DNA from 3 places in the Streptomyces sp. KPB2 genome. Region 2 is predicted to be linked to each of the others. Evidence: riboswitches for the same ligand, from Rfam matches in the RefSeq annotation. Region 2 holds a riboswitch; each other region holds the start of a gene.

Evidence for each region. A riboswitch is a leader RNA that binds a small molecule or an ion and turns the genes downstream of it on or off. The one in region 2 is predicted to bind cyclic di-AMP.
Region 1: it holds a riboswitch for cyclic di-AMP, as region 2 does, so the genes downstream of both, rpfA (resuscitation-promoting factor protein RpfA) here and D1J63_RS31620 (C40 family peptidase) in region 2, are expected to answer to the same signal.
Region 3: it holds a riboswitch for cyclic di-AMP, as region 2 does, so the genes downstream of both, D1J63_RS08955 (M23 family metallopeptidase) here and D1J63_RS31620 (C40 family peptidase) in region 2, are expected to answer to the same signal.

The regions. Positions count from the first base shown of each region.
Region 1 covers NZ_CP034353.1:4,868,775-4,872,038, reverse strand. The annotation lists gene eno (phosphopyruvate hydratase) at 1-279, opposite strand, end outside; gene rpfA (resuscitation-promoting factor protein RpfA) at 518-1,246, opposite strand; cyclic di-AMP (ydaO/yuaA leader) riboswitch at 1,250-1,416, opposite strand; gene D1J63_RS21940 (transglycosylase family protein) at 1,600-2,643, opposite strand; gene D1J63_RS21935 (cytochrome P450) at 2,787-3,264, opposite strand, start outside.
Region 2 covers NZ_CP034353.1:6,982,835-6,986,098, forward strand. The annotation lists gene D1J63_RS31610 (helix-turn-helix transcriptional regulator) at 1-558, opposite strand, end outside; gene D1J63_RS31615 (ATP-binding protein) at 775-1,278, shown strand; gene D1J63_RS31620 (C40 family peptidase) at 1,249-1,722, opposite strand; cyclic di-AMP (ydaO/yuaA leader) riboswitch at 1,726-1,868, opposite strand; gene D1J63_RS31625 (urease subunit gamma) at 2,512-2,814, shown strand; gene D1J63_RS31630 (urease subunit beta) at 2,829-3,140, shown strand; gene D1J63_RS31635 (urease subunit alpha) at 3,133-3,264, shown strand, end outside.
Region 3 covers NZ_CP034353.1:2,082,802-2,086,065, forward strand. The annotation lists gene D1J63_RS08950 (GntR family transcriptional regulator) at 65-760, opposite strand; gene D1J63_RS08955 (M23 family metallopeptidase) at 889-1,653, opposite strand; cyclic di-AMP (ydaO/yuaA leader) riboswitch at 1,666-1,830, opposite strand; gene D1J63_RS08960 (pitrilysin family protein) at 2,022-3,264, opposite strand, start outside.

The DNA.
Region 1 (3,264 bases), 2.1 Mb from region 2:
GGCCTGGTCGATCAGGCGCTGCTCGGTGGCGTCGTAGCCGACCAGCTCCGGGCCGATCTGCTCGATGACGGCCAGGACGGCCTTCTCGACGCCCTTGCCGAGGTAACGGCCCGGGTCGCCGTCACGCAGTTCGATGGCCTCGAAGGCACCCGTGGAGGCGCCGGACGGAACGGCGGCACGACCCGTGCTGCCGTCGTCGAGGCCGACCTCGACCTCGACCGTGGGGTTGCCTCGGGAGTCCAGGATTTCCCGGGCTACGACGACGTCGATGGACGGCACGAGCATCTCCTTCTTCAATGTGACGCTTCGGTGTGACGCGCGGGTCCCGCGGGACCGCGGCGGCTCTGCGGGACCGAGCCTAACCGGCTCCGGGCGATCGGCCAGCCGATCGCCCACCCGCTGGACAGAACCGAGAGTAAATTGTTTCCGAACGGAACAAAGGCGGAATGTGAAAATCCCGCCCCGGTGCGTACGGGGGAACACGCACCGGGGCGGGAGTCGCGGGGGCCGCCGCTCCTTACTTCAGGTGCAGCTGCTGGCCCGGGTAGATCAGGTCGGCGTCGTCGACGATGTCGTCGTTCAGCTTGAACAGCTTCGCCCAGCCGCCCTTGACGTCGTGCTCCGCGGCGATCGAGCTGAGGGTGTCGCCCTTGACGACCTTGTACTCGCCGTCGCCCTTCTCGACCTTCTTGCCGGTCGGGGTGGTGACGGTCTTCTTGGCGGGCTTCTCGGCCTTCGGCTCGGCGGCCGGACGCTCGGAGGAGCGGGAGGCCTTCTGCTCGGTGGAGCGCTCGGCGGTGGAGCCGCCGCTCTGGCTCTGCGAGCTCTCGGAGCTGCCGGAACCGCTGTCCTCGGAGCCGCCACCGGTGTAGGCGGCGCCCGACAGGCCGGTGCCGCAGACCGGCCAGGCACCCTTGCCCTGGCCCGCGAGGACCTTCTCGGCGATCTCGATCTGCTGGGCCTTGCTCGCCTGGTCGGCGGTGGAGGCGTACTGCGTACCGCCGTAGGCGGCCCAGGTGGAGGCGGAGAACTGCAGACCGCCGTAGTAACCGTTGCCGGTGTTGATGGACCAGTTGCCGCCGGACTCGCACTGGGCGACGGCGTCCCACTCGGACGCGGTGGCGGCGGAGGCGTTGCCGGCCGCCATCAGCGGGGCGGCGACGGCGGCACCGGTCACGCCGGCGACGGCGATGACACGGGTGGCCTTGGACGGACGACGGTGCTTGCCCTTGCCGGAAAACAGCATGGTTGATCCCCTCACCGACGCCTGCGAGGTGAGCTGTCGGGTTCGGGCCGGTTGAGTTGCCCGGCCGGGTTCCTCGCGGAACTCGGCTTCACCCCTAGCCGCTCCGGCTCAACTGCCCGGTGCGGCACTTACCTTGGGTCCCCCGCTCCTGCCTGCGGCGCTTGACGCGACGACTGTTCCCGTACGGCCGCTGGCAGGATTCGGCGTTGCGGCTGTCGGGGCCCGCGGTGGCGAGCGGTCATGACCGTAGACACGCGCTCCGCGGATTTTCAAAGACGATCACGGCTTCTGAGACCTATCTCTCACGAGATCCAAAAGGGACATACAGTCTCTAACCGTGACGCGAACTCCCCCTACTTTTCGCCCGATTCGCCCGCGACCGTGAGCGTCTGACCGGGGAGGATGTGGTCCGGGTCGGCGCCGACGACGGTCTTGTTGTCGGCGTACAGCGCACGCCACCCGCCGTCGAGGTCAAGGGAGTCGGCGATGGCCCAGAGGTTGTCGCCGGAGCGGACGGTGTACGAGCCGTCCTCGACCTCTCGCGGTCCACCGTCGCGCGAGGCGTGCCGTCCCGCCGCGTCGCCCCCGCGGGCCTCGTCCGCGGCGCCCTCGTCCGCGCTGTCGCCACGGTGCCGGCCGGAGCCGGACGAGCCCTCGGTGCCCTGTCGTTCGGCACGGGCGCCGGAGTCGGATTCGGTGGATGTGTCCGACTTGGTGGAGGAACCCTCGTCACTCGACGAGCCCTCGGAGGAGGTGCCGGACGACGGGGAAGAAGAGGGCGAAGGGGACGAAGAGGGCGCCCCGGAAGCCGATTCGGAAGCCCCGCCCGCGTCGGCCGAGTCGGTCGCACCGGACGACCGGGAGGACCCCGACGACTCGGACGACTCGGGCGACTGCGACGACTCGGGCGCTTCGGTGGTCGTGGGAGAGGCGGACGATTCGGAACCGTCCGTCTTCCCCGACGTGTCCGAACCCTCCGACGCACCGTCACCGGACGCGTCCGAGCCGCTCGTGGCGCCCGAGTCGTTGCCGAGGCCGGCCAGGAGGCCGCAGGTCGGCCAGGCGGCGATGCCCTGGTCCGCGTGTATCTTCTCGGCGATCCGTATCTGCTGGGAGCGGCTGGCCTGGTCGGCGCTGGGCGCGTAGTCGAGGCCGCCGTACCGCTCCCAGGCATCCTGCGACAGCTGCAGGCCGCCGTAGTACCCGTTGCCGCTGTTCTGGCTCCAGGCGCCGCCGGTCTCGCACTCGGCCACCTGGTCCCAGGTCCCCGAGTCGGCCGCGTGGGCTCCGGTGGCGCCGAGCAGCGGGATCGCGATGGCGGAGCCGGTCACTCCGGCGGCGACGACCAGAGCGGGAGCCTGGCGGGGGCGACGGTGACGACCGTTCCCGGAGAGCATGCGACGACCTTTCACGAGACGACGGGGACCACGCGGCGGATGACGCTCGACACCACGTTGATCCGTGAACGTATAGGGAGATCATCGCTAGTCACAAGTTCATGCCGCGCAGATCACGTGAAGATCACAAAGTTGAGCGCGTGTCACTTTTGCGTCGGTGACCCGCCGTTGTCCGTCGATGACGCGGGCGGCGTGAACGACACGGGCAGGGTGCGCAGACCTCGCATGATGAGGCCGCCGCGCCACCGGAGTTCGGCCGGGTCCGCGGCGAGGCGGAGGTCCGGCAGCCGGGTGAGGAGCGTGGCCAGCGCCGTCTGCCCCTCCAGCCGCGCGAGCGGGGCGCCGAGGCAGTAGTGGATGCCGTGGCCGTACCCGAGGTGCTGGCTGTCGCGGCGGGCGAGGTCCAGGGTGTCCGGGTCGGTGAACCGCTCGGGGTCCCGGTCGGCGGCGGCGAGGACGACGAGGACGGGGTCGCCGGCCGCGACCTGCTGCCCGCCGATGGTGAGCGGCCGGGTGGCGAAGCGCCAGGTGGCCAGCTCCACCGGGCCGTCGTAGCGCAGGAGTTCCTCGACGCCGGTCTCCAGCAGGCCGCGCTCCCCGGCGGCGAGGGACGTCTGCAGC
Region 2 (3,264 bases):
GGTCCCGCCCACCTCACGGCGCAGCACCGCCTCGTCCAGGACCGCGCTCAGCGCCAACGGCGGTTGGGCCCGCAGCACGTCCTGCCGGGCCAGCCGGACCTCCACCAGCGTGTCCAGCCGTTCTTCCGGCAGTCCGTCCACCGCGGCCCGCGTCACCGCGCGGGCGTACTCCGGCGTCTGGAGCAGCCCGGGCACCACCGTGGTCTCCAGCGTGCGCATCGCGCTGGCCTGCGACTCCAGGCTGATGAAGTCGCGGTAGGTCGGGGGCAGCACCCCGCGGTAGGCGTGCCACCAGTGGTTGCGTCCCGCAGCGTCCTCGGAGCGCGCCAGCATCACCAGCAGCCCCCGCAACTGCTCGTCGTGCACGCCGTAGACGTCCAGCAGTAACCGCACGTCGGCCGGTTTCGCCCCGCTCGTCCCGGTCTCGATCCGGCTGACCTTCGACTGGTGCCAGCCCACGAGCCGGGCCGCCTCGCCGCTGGTGATGCCCGCCGACGTGCGCAGGGCGCGCAGTTCCGCGCCCAGCTTCCGACGGCGCACCACGGGACCGTGCTGCATGGGACAACTCCCCTACTCCCTATGAGCCGCCCGAATACGCTCTGCCGTCGCAGAGTTCACCGCTTCGAGCGACAGATATATGCATATCTTGGTGGATCGCCGCCCTTCGCGGGCCTGGTAATGGCAGTCTGGCGGCGAAGCACCAGTCCGGGACCGTACTCGAACCGTCCGCTCCGTGTCGGGCCCGCGGTGCCGTGAGAAAGGGACGACGTCGCCATGGCAGACCATCTGGAAGCATCCGTCACTCTGCCGAGCGATCCGGCCTCGGTGGCCGCCGCGCGGACCTACACCGTCGGCACCCTGGCGGAATGGGGGCTGCCCGCCGACGCCGACCTGTCCGAGACCGTCCGCCTCATCGTCTCCGAACTGGCGACCAACGCGGTCCAGCACACACTGGGGCAGTCGCCCACCTTCACGGTCGACCTCGTCCTGGACCGCGACGAGCGCCTGCGCATCGGGGTCACCGACAGTCACCCGCGCTTCCCCAAGCGCCTGCCGGCCGCCGTCCAGCAGGACAACGGGCGGGGCATGGTGATCATCCGCTGGCTGACCGCCGAGTGCGGCGGCAGGCTCAGGGTCCGGCCCACGCGCGAGGGCGGCAAGACCGTCTCGATCGAACTGCCCTGGACGCGGCCGAGCGCACCCGCGGGGGTGACGGCGGGGGAGAGCGCCGTCACCCCCGCGGGCGGGCTACTTGACCCGGCCGTACCAGACGCTTGACGTCCAGATCTTCTGCAGGCGCACCACGTCCCCGGTCTTCGGGGCGTGCCAGAGCTTGCCCTTCCCCGCGTAGATGCCGACGTGGTAGACGCTGCGACCCGAGTGGAAGAACACCAGATCTCCGGCTCTGCGGCTCTTGGCGGAGACGTGGCGGGTCTTGTTGTACTGCTGGGCCGCGGTGCGCGGCAGCTTCTTGCCGGCCTTCTTGAACGAGTACAGCGTCAGGCCGGAACAGTCGAACCGGTGGGGGCCGGTGGCGCCCCAGCGGTACGGGGAGCCCTTCTTCGAGGCCGCGACCTTGAGGGCTTTCGCCGCATGGCTCGCCGCGGCCGCCTCGGAGGCGACACCGGGGACCACGACGGAGCCGCCCACGGCGGCGAGGGTGAGGGCCGAGGCCGTACCGGCACGGGCCATCAGGGACGGGACACGATTGAGCGCGGACATGCGCAACCCTTCGTCAGCCGCCTGTGAAGGATGACCTGTCGGATTCGGGCTGGCGAAGTTGCCCGGCCGCACGAGTGCGGCTTCACCCCAAGGACCGCTCGGTCCGGTGCCTCTCGCGGAGGCGGCCGTGCCGGCGACCCGTCGTGCTCGGGTCCTCCACTCCTGCCGATCCACTTCCCTTGCGACCGGTCGTCCGGACGGCGGCAGGACTCGGCGTCCGCCCGGACCGCCCCGCCGCTGCGGCGGGGGCTTGTCGTCAGTCACGGATCTTGTCCCGCCCCGGGGGAAATTCCCAACGGAACGTGCTCTTTGTGTTGTTACGTGCCACTCATCCGTTCGGGTTGACGCCCCCGGGTCCGGGGGGCCGTCGACCGCGGTGGCGGCGCCGGGACCAGCGGCGCAGTGGCGCATGCCACACGTCCGCGGGGCGGGCGCCGCAACTTCGGCCGGTGGCGAATCGGATGTGTTCCTAGGCCGATAGAGGGTACGACTTTTGGTCCGTTTCGGACCGGTTCGTTGTGAGTCGAGATCGGTGAAGCGGACATGCGGGACGTCGCCGGCCGAGAGTGGGCATGCCGGAAACCGCCGACGGCATCGGTAATCACTCGGTCAAAACCGGGTGACGTGGCCGTAACACTCTAGCCCTAGTCTGCACCCCGATCCACCTGCGGTTTTCCGCGCACCGGTAGGTGAATTCCGGTCTGTTCCTGTGTGTTACATCTAGAGCCGTCGCGGCAGCCGCGACAGCCGGACCGTCCGGTCCCGGCGTCATGCCCTGTGAGGTGGTAAATGCAACTGACCCCGCACGAGCAGGAGAGACTGCTCATCCATGTGGCCGCCGACGTGGCGGAGAAGCGCCGCGCACGAGGCGTGAAGCTCAACCATCCCGAGGTCGTCGCGCTGATCACCGCGCACATCCTCGAAGGTGCCCGGGACGGGCGCGGCGTCGGTGAACTCATGTCCTCCGGACGCAAGCTCATCCAGCGCCACGAGGTCATGGAGGGTGTCCCCGAGATGATCCACGACGTGCAGGTCGAGGCCACTTTCCCCGACGGCACCAAGCTGGTCACCGTCCACGACCCGATCATCTGACGGGGGCCGCAGTCGTGATCCCCGGAGAGATCCTGTTCGCGGACGAGCCGGTCGCTTTCAACGGAGGCCGCGAAGTCACCCGCCTGACCGTGCTCAACACCGCCGACCGGCCCGTCCAGGTCGGCTCCCACTACCACTTCGCCGAGGTCAACCCCGGTCTCGAGTTCGACCGCGGCGCGGCGCGCGGCAGGCGGCTGGACATCGCCGCCGGCACCGCCGTCCGGTTCGAGCCGGGCATCCCCGTCGACGTACCGCTGATCCCCCTCGCGGGGGCCCGCGTCGTCGTCGGTCTGCGCGGCGCGACCGGAGGTGCCCTCGATGCCTGAGCTGTCCCGCCCCGCCTACGCCGACCTGTTCGGCCCGACCACCGGCGACCGCATCCGCCTCGCCGACACCGACCTCCTCGTCGAGATCGAGGAGGACCGCTCGGGCGGCCCCGGCCGCTCCGGC
Region 3 (3,264 bases), 4.9 Mb from region 2:
CTTTTCCGTTCCGAGCGCTGGAAAAGCGGTCCGGAATTCCCCGCCCCTTTCTACGGCACTTGTGTTACTTCGGCAGCACCGCCGTGTTTACGGAATGTTGCGCATTCCTCACGCGCTCCGTCCGCCCGCTGCCGGAGGCGAACCGCAGCCGGTACGCCGATGTCGACCGCTCGGTGTGCAGCGTCATGAGCGCCCGGGCGCGTTCGCTGTCGCCCCGGGCCACCGCGTCGACGATCGCGCCGTGCTCCGCCCAGTGTTGCACGGGTCCGGCCGGGGCCTCCTGGACGTACATCCAGGCGATCTTGTGGCGCAGTTGCGTCAGGAGTGCGGCCAGGGAGGGGCTGCCCGCCGCCCGGGCGAGGGTCTCGTGGAACCAGCCGCCCAGCGGGCGCAGATCCTCCCCGTCGCTCTGCCCGGCCCGCTCCTGGCCCAGCCTGACCAGGCCGCGCAACACCCTGAGGTGGGCCTCGGTGCGCCGCCGGGCGGCCCGGGAGGCACCGAGCGGCTCCAGGAGAGCGCGGGTCTCCAGCAGGTCGGCGGCCTCCTGCTCGGTCGGTTCCGCGACGCAGGCGCCCGCGTGCCGCCGGGTCACCACGAAGCCCTCCGCCTCCAGCGTGCGCAGGGCCTCGCGCACGGGGACGCGCGAGACGCCGTAGCGGCGGGCGAGGATTTCCTCGGTGAGCCGGCTCCCGCGTCCGTGGACGCCGGCGACGATGTCGTCCCGGATCGCCGTACACACAGAATGCGCCGGAATACGCATGACCGACCTCCGCCTTGATCCCTGAAACGTCGACGATGGACGCATGTTCAGCGACTCTAGGCCAATCAAGCGAATATGGAATGCGAAAAGCCCCGACTCAAGGAGGCGGGGCTTTTCGGATGCGGCCGTCAGACGTTCACGCCGTGCGAGCGGAGGTAGGCGACGGGGTCCATGTCCGAGCCGTATTCGGGGCTCGTGCGGGCCTCGAAGTGCAGGTGCGGTCCGGTGACGTTGCCGGTGGCCCCGGAGAGGCCGATCTGCTGGCCGGGCTCCACCGACTGGCCGACCGAGACGCCGATGGAGGACAGGTGCCCGTACTGCGTGTACGTGCCGTCGTGCATCTTGATCACGACCTGGTTGCCGTACGCCCCGCCCCAGCCGGCCTCGACGACGGTGCCGACGCCCACTGCGTGCACGGTCGTGCCGCTGGAGGCGTGGAAGTCGATCCCGGTGTGGCTGCCGGAGGACCACAGGGAGCTGCCGGCCTGGTAGGCGGTGGAGACGTAGGAGGCCGTGATCGGCGCGACGAAGGTGTTGAGGCGCTTGCGCTCCGCCTCCCGGGCGGCGCGCTCCTTGGCCTCGCGCGCCTCCTTGGCCGCCTCGGCCGCCCGCTCGCGGGCCGCTTCCCGGGCCGCCTCGCGGGCGGCGGCGTCCACGGCCGCCTGCTTCTGGGCGACGGCCTGGGCGTCGATCTCGTCGGCTACGGAGTCGCCGATGGTGACGACCGGGGTGAGCCCGCTCTGCTCCACCTCGGGCTCGGCGGCGAGCGCCGGAGCCGCGAGGGTGCCGACGACGCCGGTGGTGGCGAGGGCCGCGACTCCCGCCGCGCGGGCGGTGGTGCGGTGCACCCGACTGGGACGGCGGTGCTTCCCGGTGGCGCGCGTGAACGCCATGTAGAGGCTTGTCCTTTCCTTCCCTCTCGCCTACCGGGTTAGCTGACGGGTTCGGAGGTGGAAGGTCTCCTACGGACCCCCTCGCTGCGCGCGCGGGCGTCCGATTCACCCCAGGGACTGCGTTGGGTCCCCGGCTCCCCTGGCTCGCGCCGTACGGGGACTCGGCGATGACTGTCCGGTGCCGCGGGTGCGGCGCACTGCCTGACGAACAGCCCGGAAGACGCTAAACGCGGCTGTGTTCAATCCTCAAACGCAACAGGCTTTTTGTAGCGCACGCCACAGGGCAGACGGGCAGCCACTCCCCCAATCCGGACATACGGCGGCCCTGGTGACACTCCGGTCACCAGGGCCGCCCCACGCGCGTGCCGCTACTCGGCCGCCACCACGGTGACTTCACCGATGCCGAGGGCCTCGACGGGCTCCTTGATCTGCGCCGCGTCGCCGACGAGGACCGTCACGAGGCGGTCCACCGGGAAGGCGTTCACGACCGCCGCCGTGGCCTCCACGGTGCCCGTGGCGGCGAGTTGACGGTAGAGCGTCGCCTGGAAGTCGTCGGGCAGGTGCTGCTCGACCTGGTCGGCGAGCGTGTCCGCCACGGCCGCCGCCGTCTCGTACTTGAGCGGCGCCACACCCACCAGGTTCTGCACGGCCACGTCGCGCTCGGCGTCGGTGAGCCCCTCCGCGGCGAGCTTGCGCAGCACCGTCCACAGGTCCTCCAGGGCGGGACCGGTGTTGGGGGTGTCGACGGAGCCGCTGATGGCGAGCATCGCGGCGCCCGTGCCGTCCGGCGCGGACCGCAGGACCTGGCCGAACGCCCGTACGCCGTAGGTGTATCCCTTCTCCTCGCGCAGGACGCGGTCCAGGCGCGAGGTGAGGGTGCCGCCGAGGCAGTACGTGCCGAGCACCTGGGCGGGCCACACGCGGTCGTGCCGGTCGGCTCCGGTGCGGCCGATCAGCAGCTGCGTCTGGACGGCGCCGGGACGGTCCACGATGACGACCCTGCCCCGGTCGTCGGCGGTCACCGGGGGCACGGGGCGCGGCTCGGCGGCCGAACCGGTCCACGCGCCCAGGGTGTCGCCGAGCAGCGCGTCCAGGTCGACGCCGGTGAGGTCGCCGACGACCACCGCGGTGGCGGTGGCGGGGCGGACGTGCCGCTCGTAGAAGGCGCGTACGGCGGCCGAGTCGACGGCCGCGACGGTCTCCTCGGTGCCCTGGCGCGGGCGCGACATGCGCGAGTCGGCCGGGAACAGCTCCTTGGAGAGTTCCTTCGCGGCCCGGCGGGAGGGGTTGGCCAGCTCGTGCGGGATCTCGTCGAGCCGGTTGCGCACCAGCCGTTCGACCTCGCCGTCCGCGAAGGCGGGCGCCCTGAGGGCGTCGGCGAGCAGGCCGAGCGCCTTGGCCAGGCGCGAGGCGGGCACCTCCAGGCTCAGTCGGACACCGGGGTGGTCGGCGTGCGCGTCCAGGGTGGCGCCGCAGCGCTCCAGCTCGGCGGCGAAGTCCTCGGCGGAGTGCTTGTCGGTGCCCTCGGAGAAGGCGCGCGCCATGATGGTGGCGACGCCGTCGAGACCGGCCGGCTCGGCGTCCAGGGGCGCGTCGAGGAGCACCTCGACG